Regions from separate parts of the Paenibacillus sp. Y930 genome, predicted to be linked through region 1. Evidence: riboswitches for the same ligand, from Rfam matches in the RefSeq annotation. Region 1 holds a riboswitch; the other holds the start of a gene.
What was found. Region 1 has a riboswitch for ZMP and ZTP ahead of AC1TO5_RS03665 (DJ-1/PfpI family protein). Riboswitches for the same ligand answer to the same signal wherever they lie in the genome.

Region 1 (11,401 bases):
TCCTCTCATTTCTTATCAATGATCAACGCAATTTGTTGACGAACCGTATACGTCTCCTTAAGTTGATCTTCTTGAAGAGCTCCAACTTTAATGAGACCCGTTATTTTTCCTTGATCAGGCTTGGATAACATACGCCAAAGTTCGGGATCAGGTAGCGCATCATATAGTAAATTTTCCTGATATTCTTTACGCTCAGACGTCACCAATTTCACTTTATAGCTACCGATAATCTGCTCTTTGCTATCTTCCTCCACCATCTTCGCCATTATCTGTTCCTTCAATTGAGCCAATTCTTGTTCAATTAACTTTTGCTTTTTCTTCAATTGATAATAACGGCTAACTTCAATTTTCATATTATCATCCCCTTACAGAACATAATATGAAAATAGTGCAGAGCCTATGACAATGAAATAAACCCCATATAGTTAAGAATTGGTTCATACACACCGTGTAACAGCATGTATAGCAACGCCCCTACGAAAGCACCAATTAATGCACCATTAACACGGATTCGTTGTAAATCGATGTCAACTTTACCTTCCACAAATTCAACCAGACGCTCTTCCGAAAATGTATTTAACGTTGCGCGTACAATTTTACCTATAACAGCATGCTCATGCTCAATCAAATGACTTAGAAAATGCTTTAGCTTCGCTTCAACTAATTGTTGTGATTGTATATCGGATTTGAACCAGTCCCAATATGATCTCACTAACCTGATCAACCATTTTTGCAATTGTGGATATGGCACGCTATTTGGTTCATTCCCACCACTTAATTGACCTTGAACATATTCAATCAATTGCTGTAGCAAAGGAGAAATCGTTATTTCCTCTAATAATTGTTGTTTCCATTGTTCTATAACTGTTGCGACATCTTGATCGGCTTCTTGAAGCTGCTGAGCTAGATTCTGCAATTGTTCAGACAGCATAATACGAAGCTCATGCTGTGGATTTTTCAATTGTACGAGCAATAATACGATATCGCGATATAGTACATCAGCGGCATCGTCAAAATTAACTGCATTGGCTGCTTGAGCGAAAGAAAACAATGTTTTGGCTAGCCAGCCACCACCGGTTTTTTCTAATGCTTTGTCTTTTTCTTGCTCTAGTAAAGCTTTAATAGCTGGTATTACATCAGGTTGTTGAACTCTTTCTTGCGCTAGCTCAAGTAGTTTTTCAATCAAATATTGATCATATTGCTTCTCAAGGGCATAGGAAAGTCCTTTACCAATATGAGTTGATGCTGAATTACGCCCCAGCTGATCATGAATTTTTGCCGAAACGGCTACTGCCAGCTGCTCACTTTGTATAGAATTAACCACTTTAGACAGCAACCGTTGAATCCATCGTTCTGAACTTTTACTATTCCATTGACTATCAACCAATGAAATCACCAGTTCTGACAGCTTCAACTTGTTCAGTTGTTGTTCAATCATTTCTTTATTCAAGAGCTGAGCTTCTACTAGATAGACTACTCCATCAATTAATTTATCGCGATTTTTGGGAACAATCGCTGTATGCGGAATCCATTTCATACCAAGCGGATGACGGAATAATGCCGAAACAGCAAACCAATCTGCTAAAGCACCTACCATACCCGCTTCTGCGATAAATAGCAATGCATCACACCACCATGGATGATCGAGCGTCCATTTCAAACTAAGAGATATAACGAATAGAATCGCTAATAACAATAAGCTAATATTGGCACGACGACGCATATTCATGATAGTATTCCTCCAACAGTGTATTGAATTAGATATAGGAGAACACCGATTAATGACCCTACTGCTGTACCATTCAAGCGAATATATTGTAGATCCTTTGCCGTCTTCTCCTGTACGAGCTCAATCAATTGCTCTACATCGAACTGTTCTAATTTGTTACGAACTAATTGTCCAACATAAGCATGATTACGCTCCACAAATTGCATTAGAGCATTCCGTACATAATGATTGAACTGTTCCAATATATCGCTCTGCAATTGCAAAGAAAGAAGTAATTCATCAATCTTACTATCAAGCCAAGTTGCTAGCGAACCTTCTGCTTGCCCATGTTCGGAACGATCAAGCTGCTCGTGCAACTGCGTTAGAAAATTGGAGATCGTTGCCTTCGTTAACAGTGACGATGTTAACTTTTCAAATAATCGCTCAATTTTTCGCGATATGTCTGCGGCATAAGCTGAATCTTCTTGTAGTCTATCGCTAAATTGTATGATGTATGATTGAAGCTTTATTTGCAGTGGATGATTATGATCTTGAATAGCAAGGAGTAGCTCATCAGCTATTTTCAGCAACTTTTCAGTTAGCTCATCTGCATTCAATCCCGCTATCCCATTTACAAATTGTCTGCCCTTCTTATTCTGCTCGTAGGAACGCAATGCAGTAGCAATAAACTCCTGTAAAAACTGCTTAATACCAGGCTTTTCAAGCAATTTCCGCAGTTGTTTGGAAACGGCAGAAATTAGTAGATGATCGTACTTCTCTTTCACACTCCACATTATAAATTGCTGTAGTATCGGAGTTAATTGACTATGTTGCAGCCCTTGATTAATAAGGCGCTTTAAGGATAAGCTTAATACCGCAGGATTACTTACTTTCAACAAATCAGCTAGCAATTGACGAGACAGATCTTTGATCGCTTGTTGTCCTTCATCACTTTCAACATAATGGACGATAACTGTAGCCGCATTATAATGCTTAAGCTGCTTTACAATCATTTCTGTTGATAGTAGCTCATGCTCTACCATGTCAACGAGTTCATCTATTAATCGATCTCGATTTCGAGCTATAATATTAGTACCTAACCAGTTTGGCCAACGTATTTTTAAGGGCTGACCGAATATCGCACTAACCGCAAAAGAATCAGCTAATCCACCAATCGTTGCAGCACAAAAAGCTGCAAAAAGTAGTCCTCCGAAAAAAGTTTGTTGAAATGGAAACACAACTAACAATCCAATAAATGATAAACCAATTGATAAATTAACACTTTGACGTAAACCCCATGTTCTCATAGCAGGACTCCTTAAAGTTTTCGATCATTGTAACGTCTAGTTGTACTTTCTTAGATCAAAAGTACTTTGGAAGCTTATGCAAACGATCATTGATCTTATTATTTTATCCTTTTTCCGACAAATCAGCCACCCTATCTTAATAAACATACTATATGAGCCTAGAAAGGAAGTTATTTATGAGCAATTTGAACGGAATTAGAATATTGTTAGTTGATGACGAGGAAAGTATTCTCGAATTTTTAGAATTAGGTTTGATGAATGAAGGTGCTATCATCGAAACTGCGATCAACGGTATGCTCGCAATTGAAAAAGCTGAACAATTTAACCCCCATGTCGTTATCCTTGATGTAATGATGCCTATGCTCAATGGTTTTGATGTGTGTAAATCGTTAAAGGAAAAGGGAAATGAAATTGCAATTATTATGCTGACTGCCAAAGATGATATTGCGGATCGTGTGAACGGCTTTACATTAGGGGCTGATGATTATTTAATTAAACCATTTAGTTTCAGTGAATTGATCGCTCGTATTCATGCACGAATTCGTAATCAGTTTCCTAATCTATTAGGGGAAGTTCGTTATGGACTATTCATCCTTGACGACCGTCGTAAAGAGATCACCTTCGATGAACAAGTGTTGGAGCTGTCTCCAACGGAATATGAATTACTTAGATTACTACTTTTGCATAACGGTGCTGTACTAAGTAAAACCATTATATTAGAGAAGGTATGGGGCTACGATTTTGGAGGAGAACAAAACATAGTCGAAGTGTATGTTCGTTCTATTCGTGAGAAACTAGGAGACAAAGAACATCGAATCATTCGTACCCTTCGAGGCGCTGGCTATAGGATGGATGTGTAATGCAAACAAAAAAGTGTTTTTTACATTCTTTGCGTGGACAACTAATTACAACTACATTAATTATAATTGCAATTCTATTTCTTCTTATCGGTATATTACAATACACCTTTATGAAGGATTTCCTATATGAGAATCGAGCTGAGGCCATTCACTCACAAATGATGGCCTGGCCACCGGATCCGTCGTTCCTCAAGCAGAATGGCGAATTAACAAGACGTAGAGATGATAGTGAACGAACACCTAATGGACCGATTATGTTTCAGCCAGGAATGGAAGTTAGCTATATTCAATCCGATGGTAGTGTAACGATTATATCTGACGATCAAGATGAACTATCTCCAATCATTACTACAGAAGATTACGCCCATATCTTAGAAGCTAGCAAATTGTATCAACTCAAAAAATATTACATTTTTTCTGACGGTGAAGGCGCAGATAAGATGGTTGTGTTTCATCATAATAATGCTAATCGTGATAATGGTATTTTGCAAGTAAGTATCGAGCTAGACTCTTTACACAAACAACTGTATACACAGTTAACCATTTATATCATCGTTGCTCTTGTGGCATTGTTAACTGGATTTCTACTATTACTACCAAGTCTGCGAAAGACGTTAAACCCATTAACGAATGTTATCGATGTTGTAGAACGTACGTACGCTGGTAACCTCTCTGAGAAATTACCTGTCAATCAAAAACAATACGAGATTGATCAATTATCCTTTGCATATAACAATATGCTTGAAAGAATTGATCATGCTTTCGAGCTTGAACGACAAAGCAATGAACGAATGAGACAATTTATCGCTGATGCTTCACATGAACTTCGGACACCTATAACTTCTATATTCGGGTTTATTGAGGTGCTTCAAAGAGGAGCGAAGAATAACAAAACGCATCTAGAGGCTTCCTTGAAAACTATGGGACAAGAGTCCAAGCGAATGGCTGTGTTAGTTGAGAACTTATTACAACTTGCTAAGCTAGATATTACTACTGAGCAAACCAATTTTCATGTTGAAAAATTCAGTTTAACTGGGCTGCTCGACAGTATGAAGACGCAACTTGAAATAATGGCAGAAGATCGAAAAGTAACGATAACGACGATAAATAGTTCACACTGCTCCATAAAGGGCAATAAACATCAAGTTAGGCAAGTCATCCTTAATCTTGTGCAAAATGCTATTCAACATACTGACAAACAAGATGGTGTAATTACGGCAACGTTATCCGAGCTGGAACAGCAGGTTAAGTTCGTTATTACTGATAATGGTATTGGAATAGCGAAAGAACATCTCCCGCAGCTATTCGAACGCTTTTTCCGTATTGATCAAGCACGATCTCGCTCATCAGGCGGCGCTGGATTAGGGCTCTCTATTTCTAAATCTATAATAGATGGTCATAAGGGTACTATTCATGTAGAGAGTAAACTTGGGATCGGGACAAGCTTTATTATTTTGTTCCCGAAGGTAGACGATAATGAATAATTCGATATATGCTTGCTAGTTCAAGATGTTCAACCAGCTGCATATGAAAATTGTCAAAAAAAAAAACGTATTAGATTGGCTCCAAGAAAAAAACAGCGGCAAGTCTTAGACTACCGCTGTCTTTAATCTAATGTTGAGCATCTAATTCAAATCAAGTCAACGATTACTATTTCAAGAAAAATCTAAAGAAAACGAACCAGGTTTACTTACAACTCTATGAACGATTGAAAACAGACGAGTTGCAATATCACCTTTAACATTAAGTCTATACCCACCTTGAACTCTATCCACAAAGCCGAGTTCAATGCACTCTATTATTACTTTGTCAAAATTCATGTCCATGGGTAGACGTGAGCGTAGTATCGAATCTCCTATTGGAGTAAAGTCTGGCTGTAAGTTTTCATTATCATGCAGTAACTCATATAGAACTGTAATAATATTCACAGGTAAAATATTCATTGGAAATTCTACCGATTCATGCATTGCTTCTGTAGCTTCGTTTAAGAAAAGTGATGTTGCGATACAAACTAATCTATCTTTTGCCCACAAACCCAATCCAGTTGGACCTAGCTGGATTTGAGTTAGCGCTGGATGGGATGCCGGTGTCTGCATATTGTGAGATGTTGCAGCAATCACCTCGCCCAGAAAGTTAATTTTTTGCTCTTGGGTCGTCTTCTGAAGTTCGATTCTTATTTGAGGCAACATAGCTTGCAAATTGCTAGTTCTTCCTAGCAAGTAGTCTGTTGTGCAGTCAAAAATGTTTGCCAATTCCGTTAAGAGTGAAATATCGGGCAAGGAATCTCCTTTTTCCCATTTCGAAACTGCTTGTGCGGAAACATTAAGAAACTGCCCTAATTTTTCTTGTGTCATACCTTTGTCATGACGCAGCTGACTGATTCTTTCACCAAAATTATTAGTATCCGTTAGCATAGTTTAAGCACCTCCTTCAATTTATAAATTGATTATAGCTTATCTGTATCTTGATGGTATCGAGGCGTAATTTTACAACTAAATCATTGGTTGAAATTCTAAAACATTGGTTGAACACAAAATCATTTTGAATGTTGAGTTATAGTTTCCGGTTAGTTCAATAACTGTTAGCCCCACTTTTTCACAAAAGTAACTCTATGATAGTCTGTTTCAAAGAAATCCTTTTCAAAATCAACTTGCTCATAACCAATATTGCGGTAGAAAGTTAACGTATTTTCATTTCCAACATGCCCCAGAGTTTGTAGAATCACCTTGTTCCCACCAAGTAAGTGAACTTGATTACATATGGTATCAAGCAGTCCTTTTCCGATTCCCTTACGTTGACTTTCCTTATGAACTGCTACCCCAACTATTTCATAAAGTCTTTTTTCGACATCGAAAATATATCCAGCATGACCGAGAACATTATCGGTATGTGCCACGTAATAACCGCAAATCTTATGATCCTGTTTCTCCAGAAAATCAGACCACCTCAATGGGTATTTCTCAATGATGAATTTTGGAAATTGAAGAGGGTGACTTGCCATAATATTTTCAACATGACTTCGGTCATTATCTTCCAATAAACGTATAATCAAGCCTTCACCCCCCTGAATTACTGGAAGCTATTGATAAGTACAACTTCCAGTCGTAATCCTTAAGTTTAACAGTATTCATCACTCGTGTGCGGCATGAAAATATTTGACAATTTTCCCGCCTGATAGTAAGGGTAATCCATCATCTTTTGGACCTTCTTCACCACATCCTTATTCGTTAGTGATTCAACAAGGTACAACCCTAAATCAATTGAAGCTGAAACACCTCCGCCGGTTAAAATATTCCCATCGCGTACAATCCGAGCCTTAACAACCTCTGTGCAATAAGGAATCAACAATTCATAAGCAGCTGGATTCGTTGTCGCTATTTTATCAGTTAAGAACCCTGCAGCACCTAAAAGCAAAGACCCCGTACAAACAGACACTTTGTATTCCACATCTCGAGCAGTTTGTATCCAAGATATAAACTCTGTATCGTATCTCAATTCTCTGGTAGACATGCCGCCGGGAATAAATATTAAATCATACTTAGACAGATCTGGGCTAATATGCTTTATCTGTATTGTCATACCACGGTCGTCTGTAATTTCCTCGCGTTTTGCACAGAGATCCCAAGACACATTTTCTTTAGCATTTAGAATTTGTAGCCAAGATACCGCTTCATAAAAGCCGACAAAGTCCAATGTTGTCATCTTGTCAAAAAGAATATAAGCCACTTTCACCCCATAACACCGTCCCTTTCATGGATAGAAACACAAAAAAGCATCTGATCTTAGATCAAATACTTTGCCCAGGCGAACGGCGTATGAAATATGTGCTTCCTCGTGGTACTCCACGTTTCGCCAGTCACACATACCAAATATTTACTTTATTATAGTCTGGAATATCTATTACATCAAGTTAATTTTTACGTTATCCTGCCTGTCAGTTTAACGAGGACAAGACAGACTTACACTTTATTTTCAGTGCCTACAATTTTATCATCCGAGTCCACTACTTTATTTTATTTGGACAAAAAGAGCAAGATGTCATCATCTTGCTCTTTTTGCTTATTATTATTATTGCTTAATCGTAAAGGAATCCAGTAAATCCCCGTTAACATCGTAAGCGTTGTAGTTCAGCTCAGTTGCGGAGACGGTTACAGTTCCAAACATTTGCAATCCATTTTGGAAATGAACGGCTTGATATTTCTTATCCCTTTTCTTTTCATTAAACTTCGTACCCGAAGCGTTCATCGTAACGTAAACCGTACCTTCAGTAATCGGATTGGATTGCCCCTCAACAACCTTACCATCAATCAACGGATAACTTCTCGAATATTCGTGGTTATGGCCTTGCAGCACTAGTTGAACACCATACTTATCAAATAATTGTACCCAATCATCTGCTTCATTAAAGCGACTACCGCCGTATACGCCGCGATGCATAGAAACGATAATCCACTTCTGCGGATGTTCCTCCAACACTTGTTCTAACCAACTCGTCTGTTCATTAATATCCCCTTCGGTATTCATACTAATATAGAGCATATTACTATACTCAAAATAATAACTTGTCTCTGCAATAAGCTTATTCGCCCCATTTAACGGCATCTTAAAATGTGAATGATAACTACTCGCCATTCCTTTCAGTTGTTCATGATTACCTGTTGTCGGCATAAATGGCTGACTCTTAAGTGATTTACTATATTGGAAGAACCATTTCCACTGTTTTTCAACATTTGGATCTTCAGTCATATCACCGCTATGCACAATAAATTGAGCTTCTGGCAATGTGTTTATCGCTTTTGCCAATGTTTGTCCCCACACTTGATAATCATTTTCAGTCTCACCTTGTGAATCTGTTACGTGAATAAATGAAAACTGCTCCTGGTCAGCACTGTAGATTTTAAATATTGCATTGTCACTACGTAACTTTTTGTTCTCTCCACCTACACGATATGTGTAGCTTATGTTCTCTTGCAGATGATCTAATCTCACAGAATAGCGATAATAAGTCTCGTCATTGCTATTCCTGTATTCCTTTACGGATGCTGCCGTTGTTATCACATGATCAGAATTCCATGAGTCGTATTCCGTACTACTAACCCACTCTATATAAGGTTGAACTTCTAACTGTGTAGAACTCCAACTTATAATACGCTTTGTATTATCTACAATCGAGATCGTTACTCCGTAAGGCTTCTCATTGTTATGTTTTTTCCAATACTCTACTATACCAATACCTATCAGCAATATTGCGATAATGATCACTATTATTAATTTATCTTTCTGCATGTAATCTCACCTGCTCTCATCCCTTTTACAAAATTTTAACACGAAATTCTATTGACAACCATTCAGCGTACTTTCAGTTACTATTCATTTTCGTATAAGCATTCGACTTTACAATATAACTATACATTGATTACTACGAAATAGAAATGAGGTGTACTATGAGCCAATCGTTAAAATATCGCAATGAGTTCAAATATTATATTAGTCCTCATCAACGTTCCATTATTACTCAGAAATTAAATAGTATTCTACAATTAGACCAACATGTATCTGAGGAAGGAGAATATCATATTCGCAGTCTGTACTTTGATGACGTTCAAAATACAGCGTTACATGAGAAATTAGGAGGCATTCGAGACCGTGCCAAATACCGAATACGGATATACAACAAAAGCGATGACATCATTTACTTTGAGAAAAAAATTAAATTTCGTGATTATATCGCCAAATTAAAAGAACCGATTTCACGAGCAATGTACGATCAAATTATTGCAGGAAATTATGAAGTATTAAAAGAGTGTGATAAACCATTACTACTTGAGATCTATAATCAGATGAAAAACCAATTGCTTCGCCCCGTTGTCATTGTCGATTATGTCCGCGAACCCTATGTATCTCGACATGGAAATGTTCGCATTACATTTGACAAGCAATTACGAACCGGATTGAACAATATTGATATTTTTGACCCTAACTTAAAGCCAATACCAGTGCTAGACGACGAAAAAATCATTTTAGAAATTAAGTATGATGAGTATTTACCACAAGCTATACAAGCAGCGCTACAGCTTGAAGGCGTTCATCGAACGTCAGCATCAAAATATGTTATTTGTCGCAAATATAATAAAGAGAACAATTGGGAGGATTATTAATGGAAACAACAAACACAGTAACTTCGGCAGCAGCAGCTACTGAGGCGACAAGCAACTCATTTACAGATATTATTAAAAATTCGGTGCTAGATAGCTTTGGTACTGACATTGCAATTAGTCAAATTATTATTTCACTAGCTATTTCTTTCATCGTCGGATTATTTATTTATTTCTTATATCGCCGAATATTTAGCGGCATTTTGTACTCGAAAAGCTTTAATGTAGCCCTTATCGGAATGACGATGATTACAGCCACTGTTATTATTGCAATTAACTCTAATCTAGTGCTATCACTCGGTATGGTTGGTGCTTTGTCCATTGTGCGTTTTAGAACACCAATCAAAGACCCGACTGATCTGATCTTCTTATTCTGGGCAGCAGTAGCAGGTATCGTTACAGGTGCTGGTTTCTATAATTTAGCTATTATCGGCTCACTAATTATTGGATTGATCTTGTTCTTCTTTATTAAAGGTGGATCTACAGAAACTCCTTATTTACTAGTTGTTAATTGTGATCATGATACAGCAGAACAACTAGCGCAAGGTCTGATTTCAAAAGAAGTCAAAAAATTCAATGTCAAACAAAAAACAGTTACTCCAGGTAATATTGAAGTTACTTTTGAAATCCGCCTCAAAGAAAAAACTGGTTCATTCGTTAACAATTTAGCAGCTATTCCTGGTGTTCAAACGGCCGTATTAATTAGCTATAATGGCGATTATGTATCTTAATCTAGGAGGACGATATGAAATTAACATCATTAAATTCATCGTTAATCGTCGTTAGTCTAATCCTTATGCTTAGTCTTATTAGCGGGTGTTCCTATTGGGATACCTCTAATAAGGTTAATGGCAAAGCTACTACTAGTAAATTAGACTCGATCTACTTTCCTAAAGACGAAATCATTTCTGTTGAAATAACGATTGATGAAACTGCATTTCAAGAAATACTTGATAATCCAACAGCAGAAGCTTATCATTCTGCCAATATTACGTATAACGGCAAACAGTTAGATAATGTTGGATTTCGGACGAAAGGAAATTCCAGTCTATCATCCGTAGCTAGAATGACGGAGTCAGAGCGCTATAGTTTCAAGTTATCACTTGATGAATACGTATCACAAAATATTGAAGGAATGACAACGATCAATCTCAATAATAATTTCAGCGATGCATCGTATATGAGAGAATTTCTTGCTTATGAAATTGCTGAAAATATGGGCATCGCTACTCCTAAATACTCTTTCGTAAATGTGTATATTAACGGAGAACTTTGGGGATTATATACAGCCGTCGAGCAAATGAGTGGTGCATTTATCGAGCGAGAGTTTGAGGATAGTTCAGGTACATTGTATAAATCTAATGGTGCTAC
Region 2 (11,401 bases), on a different contig from region 1:
GATAATTTTTTACGTGTAAGCATTGGAACGGAAGAAGAAATGGATGCATTTATTAAAGCAATACAGAAATTAACGGTACAATAAATAAGTATGAATACCAGTAATAACAAGCTAGTTATAGCTAATGAGTGCTAGTAATGATTGATAAAAAGCAGTCTGAATCACTTAAAATGCACCTCTAATTGTTAGTGATGTCTAACTTTTCGGGGTCACTTCACAAGTGGTCGGACTGCTTTTTTTTGCTGTATCGTATCCACCAGCGTGATAATAGTGAAATAATGACAGATTGATGGCTTGTGCATAAAGGATGACAAAACGTTGAACACTATAGAAAGTGGATTCACTGTTATTGACAATTCTAACTGTAACGTTTATTATTACAGTATAACGCAGGGAGGACCACTTAAAGTGAATAGTGAATTTACAATTGCAGTGCATAGTTTAGTCTATTTGGCTAATTTGCCAGATAACATGGCTAGTAGTGAGATGATTGCTGATAATGTTGGTACTCATTCTGCGCGTATTCGTAAAGTCATGAGTGGTATGCGTCGTAGTGGCTTTGTTAATACAAGAGAAGGTTCTGGTGGCGGGTATCGACTTACTATTGATCCTAGCACTGTAACACTGGCGGATATTTACCGCGTGATGGCTCAAGGATCGCTCATTCCAAGCTGGTGCTCAGGTAATCCTGATGGTGACTGTATGGTTGGCTCGAACATGAATTCTGTTATGTATGGCATCTTTTGTACAGCAGAGAAGAAGTTAGAAGAACATTTCAGCGATATTACAATTAGTGATGTGCTTAAGCAAATTCACAGTTGTTAAGTTTCACCGCATGGTGTGAAGGGATTTTCCCATAATCATATATATTAGTTAGAGAGGATGATTGTAATGGCAATTTCATTAACTAAAGATAATTTCAACCAATCCATCGAGAGCGGAGTAGCGCTAGTAGATTTCTGGGCTCCATGGTGCGGACCTTGTAAAATGCAACTTCCAATCGTTGAAGAACTAGCTACTGAACTTGAAGGTCAAGCAGTAATCGGTAAAATCAACGTTGACGACCAACCTGAGCTAGCTGCTCAATTCGGCGTTATGAGTATTCCAACACTAATTCTTTTCAAAGATGGTCAACCAGTTGATAAAATGGTAGGTCTTCAAAGTAAAGATGCACTTAAAGCAAAAATTTCTAATGCTTAAATAATTGAGGCATTGATATAAGGGGGCTGTTGCTGTAGTGAAATCCACTACAGCAACAGCTTTCTTTGTGTGGATAGGCAGTCATATTCGAAGTCGAGTAAGCTACGAAGCTATCTCATCGTGATCACAAGCGAACGGGTCTTTCTTTGTTTGACTGGCTAGGGTATAATAACGAAAGCTGTTTACAATCGGTTTCGAGTTAATGCTTCCGAAGTGACTTTGTTGTTACGAGGTAGCTTGAGAGTAATATACAATAAAGTATTTAGGAGTTGAAATGATGGGTCTTTCATGTGGTGTTGTTGGTTTGCCGAACGTAGGTAAGTCCACACTTTTTAACGCAATTACGCAAGCTGGTGCTGAATCAGCTAACTATCCATTCTGTACAATTGATCCGAACGTTGGCGTTGTTGAAGTGCCAGACGAGCGTTTAAATAGACTGGTGGAATTAGTAAAGCCGAACAGTATCGTACCAACTGCATTTGAGTTTGTTGATATTGCAGGTCTTGTTGCTGGAGCGAGTAAAGGTGAAGGTCTTGGTAACAAGTTTTTAGCTCATATTCGTGAAGTAGATGCGATTGTACATGTTGTACGTTGCTTCCAAGATGAGAATATTACACATGTATCTGGTAAAGTTGATCCGCTTAGTGATATCCAAACGATTAATTTAGAACTAATTTTAGCTGATATCGATTCTGTTGATCGTCGTATCGATCGTTCTCGTAAAAACATAAAGAACGGTGACAAAAAGATCGCACAGGAAGTTGAAATTCTTGAGCGCGTGAAGGAAGCATTATATAATGACCAACCCGCTCGTAGTATCGAATTAACTCCTGATGAGTTGACGCTAATCAAAGATCTTCATCTATTAACATTGAAGCCAGTATTATATGCTGCGAATGTAAGTGAAGCAGAAGTTGCCAATGCTGATGACAACGAATTTGTGAAAATTGTTCGTGACTTTGCTGCCCAAGAAGGCGCTGAAGTTGTAGCAATTAGTGCAAAAGTCGAATCAGAAATTGCAGAACTTGATGGCGAAGACAAGGAAATGTTCCTTGAAGAGCTAGGTCTTGCTGAGTCTGGACTTAATCGTCTCATTCGTGCCGCTTATAAATTATTAGGTCTATACACGTACTTTACTGCTGGTGTTCAAGAGGTTCGTGCTTGGACGATTCGCAAAGGTATGAAAGCACCACAAGCAGCGGGAGTTATCCACACTGATTTCGAGCGTGGTTTCATTCGTGCAGAGGTTGTTTCTTACGATGATTTATCGGCAGCAGGTTCGATGGCTGTAGCTCGTGAGCGCGGTCAATTGCGACTTGAAGGTAAAGAGTATTTGGTAAAAGACGGCGATGTTATACATTTCCGTTTCAACGTATAGCGTCATTGATCAATAATGAATGAAATATGAGTGCTTGGTGAATCCTTGAAGGAGGGACCAGGCACTTTTTTTGTCCACATGTGTATACTAAAGATGTTCGACTTTGATCACGAAGTTATACACTGTGGATTACTCGACATCGAAGCTATTGTCCACAGAAAGAAAGTTCTTAATAAGTTGTGGATAAAAGCTTTCCATTTTGTGTATATCCTATTAATATTTGTGGATAAACCTGTGTATAACTTGATACTTTTGTGCATAACTCGATTTTTAGGTATTCAATGCAAAGCAAATATCGATTGAAGCCTGTTGATGTGATATAATAATAATTATCTTATTTTGAGGAAATGACAGAGGTGAGTGACTGTGTTAGATCGTTTACAAGCACTAGCTGATCGGTACGAGAAACTAAGCGAGTTGCTGTGTGATCCGGACGTATCGAGTGATCCTAAGAGGTTAAGAGAGCTTTCCAAAGAGCAATCTGATCTTCAAGGTGCATATGATGCTTTTACAGAGTATAAACAAGTTAGCGAGCAATTCGAAGAGGCTAAAGAAATGCTAGGCGAAAAACTTGATGATGAAATGCGCGACATGGTGAAAATGGAAGTCGATGAACTAGGTGCGCGCAAAACGGAGCTTGAGGAGAAGGTACGTATATTGCTTCTTCCAAAAGACCCTAATGATGATAAAAACGTAATCGTCGAAATTCGTGGTGCAGCAGGTGGAGATGAAGCAGCATTATTCGCATATGAACTATATCGTATGTACAATAGATATGCTGATACACAAGGCTGGAGAACGGAATTGATGGAGTTTACTGAAAATGACGTTGGTGGTTTCAAAGAGGTTATTTTCATGATTAGTGGTAAAGGTGCTTACAGCAAATTGAAATATGAAAGTGGCGCACACCGTGTACAACGTATTCCCGTAACGGAATCTGGCGGTCGTATTCATACGTCTACATCCACGGTAGCAGTAATGCCGGAAGTAGAAGAGGTAGACGTAGAGATCTTCGATAAAGATATCCGTGTAGATACATTCTGTTCTAGTGGCGCTGGTGGTCAGTCCGTTAATACAACGAAATCCGCTGTGCGTGTCCTTCACGTACCAACGGGTATTATGGCAACTTGTCAAGATGGTAAATCTCAACACGAGAATAAAGCCAAAGCACTTCAAGTTCTTCGTGCACGTATCTCAGATGTTCAACGTCGAGAAGAAGAAACAAAGTATGCTGGAGAACGTAAAAGTAAAGTTGGAACGGGCGATCGCTCGGAACGTATTCGTACGTACAACTTCCCGCAAAGTCGGGTAACCGATCATCGTATTGGCTTAACATTGCATAAGCTGGACTCTATTATGAACGGTGACATTGAAGAGATTATTAATCATCTAACATTGGCTGATCAAGCCGATCATCTTGAACAAGAAACGATGGGTGCATAATAGTTACCTAGAGTGAATATATAGAGCGCTAGTTACGAGCAATATCTTACGAATAGGTAAGAGGCTGCTATGAACTGGCGCTTTCTTTTGATTAGCATTAGAAAGTGGTGAAAAACTGTGACAGCACCAACGGTGACATTAGAAGAGTGTATGGCTATAGATGAGGATATAAGAACAAAATTGCAGCAAGCTACTACTTATTTGACGGAATGTGGTGTGGAAGAAGCTAAGGAGAATGCACAATTAATTATGCTTCATGTTCTGAATGTGGAGCGGGGGCGCTTATTACTTATGTGGCAGGATATGTTTCCAGAAGCTAAGCTAATGCAGTGGGGAGAGTTATTAGCCCGTAAAGGTAAAGGCGAACCGATCCAATATATGATTGGTGAAGCCTGGTTCTATGGAAGAAACTTTACCGTGTCCTCTGCTGTACTTATTCCGCGTCCTGAGACGGAGCTACTTGTTGAAGCGGTTATTAAGGCAGGTACTAAGCTGTGGCAGCATAAAGCGAAGCAGCCTGTTGTTTTAGATATAGGTACTGGAAGCGGCGCTATATCATTAACGTTACAGCTTGAACAGCCCCAGTGGCGAGTGATTGCCTCTGATATTTCCGCTGATGCATTAAGCGTCGCTAAGCATAATGCAGCCCAATTTGGCATCGCGCATAAAATAGGCTGGCAACAAGGTGATTTGCTACAACCATTTATTATAGAAGGTCATGCGCTGCGATATGAAGATCAACATATTGATATTCTAGTATCCAATCCGCCCTATATTCCACAAAGCGATATGGCACAGCTTCAAAGAGAAGTGCGTGATTATGAACCGCATCTTGCATTAGTTGGTGGTGAGGATGGGCTTGATCCTTATCGTGTGATGTTATATAAGCTGGCCCAATTAGAAGTTAAGCCAACGATTGTGGCGTTTGAACTGGGGATTCATCAGCCTGCCATTGTCGTAGATATGATGAAAGAGATGGGCGCTTGGGACGATATCTCGATTATTACAGACTATAATGGAATAGACAGACATGTTATCGCGGTAAAAAAATAGATTGATAGGTTTATAGATTAGATGAGCTGGACATAATAGGGTTAGAGACGTTCCGGGACGCAAGCAAGTACATTTTAGCGGATGTACGAGAGGAGCTTGTGTAATGTTATCTAATTCATCTAATCAATTTTCTTTTTCTTATCGCAAAGTATATGGGTATGTCGCTATTATTTTAATCGTGCTAATTATGAGCTGGGAAAATCAAAAGGTTGACGCAGCATTTAATATGGAATCTATTCCAGAAGAATCTATTCGTCTACGTATTCTTGCTAATTCCGATGCTCCCAATGATCAACTTATTAAAGCAGTCATTCGTGACGAAGTTGTCGCAGCAATGAATAGTTGGGTAACTGAACCATTAACGATTGAGGCAGCTAGAGAAGTGCTAAGCGCACATGAAGCGGAATTGAAAAACATTATTGCAACAACACTTACTAATAACGGTTATCAATATGGATTTACTACAGAGATTGGCCAAGTCGAATTTCCTACAAAAATGTATGGGCAGCTTGTCTATCCTGCCGGGATGTATGAAGCATTACTCATTACATTAGGCCAAGGGGAAGGGCGTAACTGGTGGTGTGTACTATTTCCACCGCTATGCTTTGCTGATACAGTATCAGGCGAAGCGACAGCTAGTCCATCTGTAGAGGCTGCAGTAGTGACAACGGGAGTAGAACAAATAGCAGCAACGTCAGAGGTAGAAACAGCATCGGTAGCAACGACAGATGTAGAAGTTGATTTTTTCATCGTTGAATTGTTTGAAGATTTGGGAGCATGGTTCTCCTCACTATTTGCATAAACATTAGCGAATTAAAATATAGAAGCGATAAGCGGCATAGCTGTTTATCGCTTTTTATTGTGGTCATTTGAAGCTATACTGTAAGTATAAGAAGTCATACTGTAGATATATGAAGTTATACTATAAGTATAAGTTGAAGAAACGAAGGATTGATAGCCGTGAATAACAGTACTCATTTATGGAAAATTAATATAGAGCAATCGGGTTGGGAGCAACAGCTAGAGGAAGCGGTATATGCACTTCAGCAAGGGAAACAAGTAGCCTTTCCTACAGAAACGGTATACGGATTAGGAGCAGATGCAACTTCAAGTGAAGCAGTACAAGGAATTTTCGCGGCAAAGGGCAGACCGTCTGATAACCCCTTAATTGTTCATATTAGCGATAAGCGGCAATTGGATGGATTAGTTGAACATTATGATGGACTTGCAGAGCAGTTAATGGAGCGTTTCTGGCCGGGACCTTTAACTATCGTGTTACCTGTAAAGGAAGGTGTACTATCTCCGTATGTAACAGCAGGACTCGCAACAGTAGGTGTTCGTATGCCTGACCATCCTATAGCACTTGCGTTGATCGAGCAAGCCAATTGTCCGCTTGCTGCGCCAAGTGCAAATCGTTCGGGCCGCCCAAGTCCTACACTTGCTGGGCATGTATATGAAGATTTGGCAGGACAAATCGCAGGTATTGTCGATGGTGGAGCGACAGGAGTTGGCTTAGAATCTACTGTTGTTGAGGTCGATGGTGATTCTACCATTCGTGTGTTGCGCCCAGGCGGAGTAACGGAGGACGATTTGAGAGTGTGTTGTCCAGAGGCGAATATTGTGACGGAAACGGAGCTGCAAAGTAAGGAGGCGCCTCGTTCCCCAGGGATGAAATATACGCATTATGCACCGAAAGGACAGCTTGTCGTTGTGAACGGTGAAGCAACTCAAGTGGCTGCCTATATCGGGGCGCAATTGGAGGGTTACCAAGCGACTGAACGATGTGGTGTATTGGCTTTTGCTGAGCATATGGAGCATTATCGTGCCGCTGAGCTTGTCATTAGTATGGGAAGTATTCATCATCTTGAAGAAGCTGCGGCTTCGCTCTATGCTGCCTTACGAAGCTTTGATGAACAGAATATTTCTCGGATATGGTCGGAAGCAAGTAACTACGATGGTATCGGTGCGGCATTAATGAATCGATTGCATAAGGCGGCTGGTCATGTCGTTGTCAATGTCTAACGAACATTATTTTTTGATTTATTAAATTAATAGTCAACTTTATCTCCTTCTCCGCATATGTTTGTACAAGTATAGTGGACAAGGAGATCATTTATGTTAGATACAAACGCATGGATAGGACAGCTTATGGCGATCATGATGATTGCGATCGCATTAGGTTTTGATGCATTTTCACTCGGAATAGGCATTGGTCTGAAAGGAATTCGTTATCGACATATATTGAAGCTTGGTATCGTAATCGGGTTGTTCCACATTGTGATGCCCATTGGTGGTATGCTCATGGGCAATCTGATGAGCTCGGTTCTTGGCAACTGGGCTACTATTGTAGCGGGAATACTATTAATTATGTTAGGTACGCACATGATTATTAATTCCTTTAAGGAAGAAGAAATGCAAATGTTAGATCATCGCACATTCTGGGGACTTATGCTGTTATCATTTAGTGTGAGTGTAGACTCTTTTTCAGTGGGCATTACACTTGGAATGTTTCAAGCAGAATTCTGGCTAACGGTATGTTTATTCGGGATATTGGGAGCTGTAATGGCTATGCTAGGATTAAGTCTTGGTAAAAGAGTGAGTCAATCCATGGGAGTATACGGTGAGACATTTGGTGGCATTATTCTTGTCGTGTTTGGGGTTTATTTTATAGTATAATAGGAGTTGAAGGGAGTTGGCGCTATGAAAAGAATATTATTCATATGCACAGGTAATACTTGTCGATCTCCTATGGCGGAAGCATTTCTCAAAAGTCTTGCCTATGAAAAGGGGTTAACCGTTGCTGTACGTTCAGCAGGAATATCGACGGTGAATGGTATGCCAGTATCGGCTAATTCGTTACACGCTCTGAATCGTCGTGGTATTCAACATAAAGGAAGCTCATCTGTACTGCAAAAAGAAATACTGGAATGGGCGGATCTCGTCTTAACGATGACATCTGCACATAAACGAGATTTGTTGCAACAATATGCTCATATGATGGACAAAACCTTCACGTTGAAGGAGTTCGCCTATATGGATGAAGATCTGCAACAGATAATTACGGAGTTAGAAAGTTTATATACAGACGTGCAGATGAAGCAAATTTTAGGACAACCCGTAGAGGAAAAGCAACGTCAGCGGTTGATCGCATTGGAGCGGACTATTCCTAGCTTTGATATTGCAGATCCATATGGAGGCACACAGTCACATTATGATCATTGTGCCGATGAACTAGAGGAAGCGATCTTCAAGCTAGTCGACAAACTATTATTATTACGTAATCAACAACAAAATAGATGATAAATTCTAATAATTAGATGATTGATATTTGCAGCTAAATCCGCTATTATATAGCTATATAAGCGGTCTTCGATGTAACTGGCGACGGAAGTGGGTAACCACGATGGAGCATCGGAGTATACGGCCGGTCGCCTGGGCAAAGAGCAACGTGCTATTCATAGCATGTTTTGCTCTTTTTTTCATTTTTTACGGAAAAGCGGTATACTACAAGTATACTTTATGTTCAAAAAAACATCTTGTATCCAATCAAATTATCGAACCGAGAGGGTGTTATGCTTGAAAATTGCAATTGGTGCTGATCACGGTGGATATCGTCTAAAAGATGAAATTGTTCCATTTTTGAAATCATTAGGTCATGAAGTGGAAGATTTCGGATGTGATTGTAATGGTTCAGTAGATTATCCTGATTATGCATTGCCCGTATGTGACCAAGTTACAGCAGGTAAGGCAGATCGTGGTATTTTAATTTGTGGAACAGGTATTGGAATGTCTATTGCTGCTAACAAGCATGCAGGTATCCGTTGTGCTTTAGTAGGCGATACATTCTCAGCACAAGCCACTCGAGATCATAATGACACGAATGTACTTGCACTTGGTGAGCGTGTTACTGGTCCAGGTCTAGCGTTAGATATTGTGAAGATTTGGATTGAGACACCATTCTCTAATGGTGAACGTCATGTCGGTCGCCTGAAAAAAGTAGCAGATATTGAAAAGCGATTCATTACTGGGGAGTAGTGCAGTATGACACATTCGCTTGATCTTATTGCAACGCAAGTTGAAACTGTCATCTACGAACTGATGGAAGTATGTCAATGGACAAAACCGAAATTGTTAGTGTTCGGGACGAGTACTAGTGAAGTGATCGGGGAGCATATTGGCAAAGCAGGGGCAGTTGATGTAGCAAGTGCGATTTATCGCGGAATCGAAGCTGCACGTCAGCAATTCAATTTTATTCCCGTTTTTCAATGCTGTGAGCATCTCAATCGTGCCATTGTTATAGAACAGGATGTAGCGGAGTTACTTCATAAAGATATTGTCCATGCTGTACCAGTGCCCCATGCTGGAGGCTCGATGGCTGCTTACGCATTTACACAAATGAAGCAGCCGTGTCTTGTTGAAACGATTGCAGCAGATGCAGGAATTGATATCGGTGATACGTTTATTGGGATGCACTTGAAGCAAGTAGCGGTTCCCTTGCGAGGGTCATTGCGCTCAATTGGTTCAGCGCACTTAACGATGGCGTACTCTAGGCCGAAGTTGATCGGCGGACCTCGTACCACCTATGTTCGCATGTGATTACGATGAGTATGCTGACGTAGCAAATTCGACTTCGAATATGGCTTTCCATGGGGCGTATGATGCCCCTGCTCGGAAGCTCCAATTCTTATTTTTTAACTTTCTTTGAAAGTATATATAAATTAAATTCTAGGAGGAATAATAATGGAAAATTTACGTAAACAGGATCCGAAAATTTTGGAAGCTCTTGGTCTAGAGCTTAAGCGTCAACGCGATAATATTGAGTTAATCGCTTCTGAAAACATCGTTAGCCCAGCGGTACTAGAAGCAATGGGTTCTGTACTAACAAACAAATACGCAGAAGGCTATCCAAGCAAACGTTACTACGGTGGTTGTGAGCATGTTGATATTGTTGAAGATATCGCTCGTGATCGTGCAAAAGAACTATTCGGTGCGGAGCATGCTAACGTTCAACCTCACTCAGGTGCACAAGCGAATATGGCAGTATATCTTGCTGCATTGAAACCTGGTGATACGGTATTAGGTATGAATCTTGCTCATGGTGGTCACTTAACTCATGGTAGCCCAGTTAATGCTTCCGGTATTCTATATAACTTTGTTGCATATGGTGTACAAGAAGATTCTTTCACTATTGATTATGAAGAAGTTCGTAAGCTTGCGTTCAAGCATCGTCCTCGTATGATCGTGGCTGGTGCAAGTGCGTATCCTCGTATTATTGACTTTGAAAAACTTGGTCAAATTGCGAATGAAATTGGTGCGTTGTTCATGGTTGATATGGCGCATATCGCAGGTCTTGTCGCTGCTGGTCTACATCCAAATCCAGTGCCTCATGCTCACTTTGTTACAACGACAACACATAAAACTCTTCGTGGACCTCGTGGTGGTATGATTCTTTGCCGTAAGCCTTGGGCTGCTGCGATCGATAAAGCTGTATTCCCTGGTTCTCAAGGTGGTCCATTGATGCATATTATTGCTGCTAAAGCTGTTGCACTCGGCGAAGCTCTACAAGATGATTTTAAGCAATATGGACAGAATGTTGTTAACAATGCAAAAGTTCTTGCAGAAGGACTTACTGCAAATGGTATTAATCTAGTTTCTGGTGGTACAGATAATCACCTCATGCTGATCGATACTCGTAACTTGAACATTACTGGTAAAGTTGCTGAACATATTCTTGATGAAGTTGGCATTACAGTGAACAAAAATGCAATTCCATTTGACCCAACTAGCCCGTTTGTAACAAGTGGTATCCGCCTAGGTACACCAGCTGTAACTGCGCGTGGTATGAACGCTGAAGCTATGCAAGTGATTGCTGATGTTGTCGCAATGGTATTGAAAAACCCTGAAGATAAAGCTGTGAAAGAAGAAGCTTGCGTTAAAGTTCGTAATCTTACAGCCAAGTTCCCTATCTACCCAGGTCTAACTTACTAATAGAATAATATATTAGACTGTCCTGTCAGAAAAACACTTCTGATAGGGCAGTTTTTTTATCTTTTAAAGCCAAATAATATGTTTCAAATATAACGAATAGGAGGGATTAATTATGCAAATAGTAAGGAAGAGAAGTATATCTGAAGCACAATAATAAATTCAATATATTACCACTATAAGTAACATTTAACTGGGATAAAATGTGCTCACAATATATTCACTATTTTATTCAGCGCGTTAATAATTCAGTATTACCAAGGGATTATTCGTCAAGCTTTACAAATATTTAACCATTGTAAATTTTTGTTATCTTGACACGTTTTACATTCAAGTAGTATA

Region 2: it holds a riboswitch for ZMP and ZTP, as region 1 does, so the genes downstream of both, rpiB (ribose 5-phosphate isomerase B) here and AC1TO5_RS03665 (DJ-1/PfpI family protein) in region 1, are expected to answer to the same signal.

What each region holds. Positions count from the first base shown of each region.
Region 1 covers NZ_JBXCIX010000001.1:751,330-762,730, forward strand. The annotation lists gene AC1TO5_RS03630 (hypothetical protein) at 6-353, opposite strand; gene AC1TO5_RS03635 (DUF445 domain-containing protein) at 398-1,729, opposite strand; gene AC1TO5_RS03640 (DUF445 family protein) at 1,726-3,015, opposite strand; gene AC1TO5_RS03645 (response regulator transcription factor) at 3,192-3,875, shown strand; gene AC1TO5_RS03650 (sensor histidine kinase) at 3,875-5,359, shown strand; gene AC1TO5_RS03655 (helix-turn-helix domain-containing protein) at 5,531-6,289, opposite strand; gene AC1TO5_RS03660 (GNAT family N-acetyltransferase) at 6,457-6,927, opposite strand; gene AC1TO5_RS03665 (DJ-1/PfpI family protein) at 6,993-7,607, opposite strand; ZMP/ZTP riboswitch at 7,667-7,745, opposite strand; gene AC1TO5_RS03670 (purple acid phosphatase family protein) at 7,944-9,161, opposite strand; gene AC1TO5_RS03675 (polyphosphate polymerase domain-containing protein) at 9,320-10,033, shown strand; gene AC1TO5_RS03680 (DUF4956 domain-containing protein) at 10,033-10,761, shown strand; gene AC1TO5_RS03685 (CotH kinase family protein) at 10,776-11,401, shown strand, end outside.
Region 2 covers NZ_JBXCIX010000007.1:120,651-132,051, reverse strand. The annotation lists gene hisC (histidinol-phosphate transaminase) at 1-84, shown strand, start outside; gene AC1TO5_RS18445 (RrF2 family transcriptional regulator) at 409-825, shown strand; gene trxA (thioredoxin) at 892-1,200, shown strand; gene ychF (redox-regulated ATPase YchF) at 1,478-2,578, shown strand; gene prfA (peptide chain release factor 1) at 2,945-4,021, shown strand; gene prmC (peptide chain release factor N(5)-glutamine methyltransferase) at 4,139-5,074, shown strand; gene spoIIR (stage II sporulation protein R) at 5,178-5,876, shown strand; gene AC1TO5_RS18415 (L-threonylcarbamoyladenylate synthase) at 6,035-7,096, shown strand; gene AC1TO5_RS18410 (manganese efflux pump MntP) at 7,190-7,750, shown strand; gene AC1TO5_RS18405 (low molecular weight protein arginine phosphatase) at 7,775-8,374, shown strand; ZMP/ZTP riboswitch at 8,439-8,519, shown strand; gene rpiB (ribose 5-phosphate isomerase B) at 8,651-9,109, shown strand; gene AC1TO5_RS18395 (TIGR01440 family protein) at 9,116-9,670, shown strand; gene AC1TO5_RS18390 (serine hydroxymethyltransferase) at 9,815-11,062, shown strand.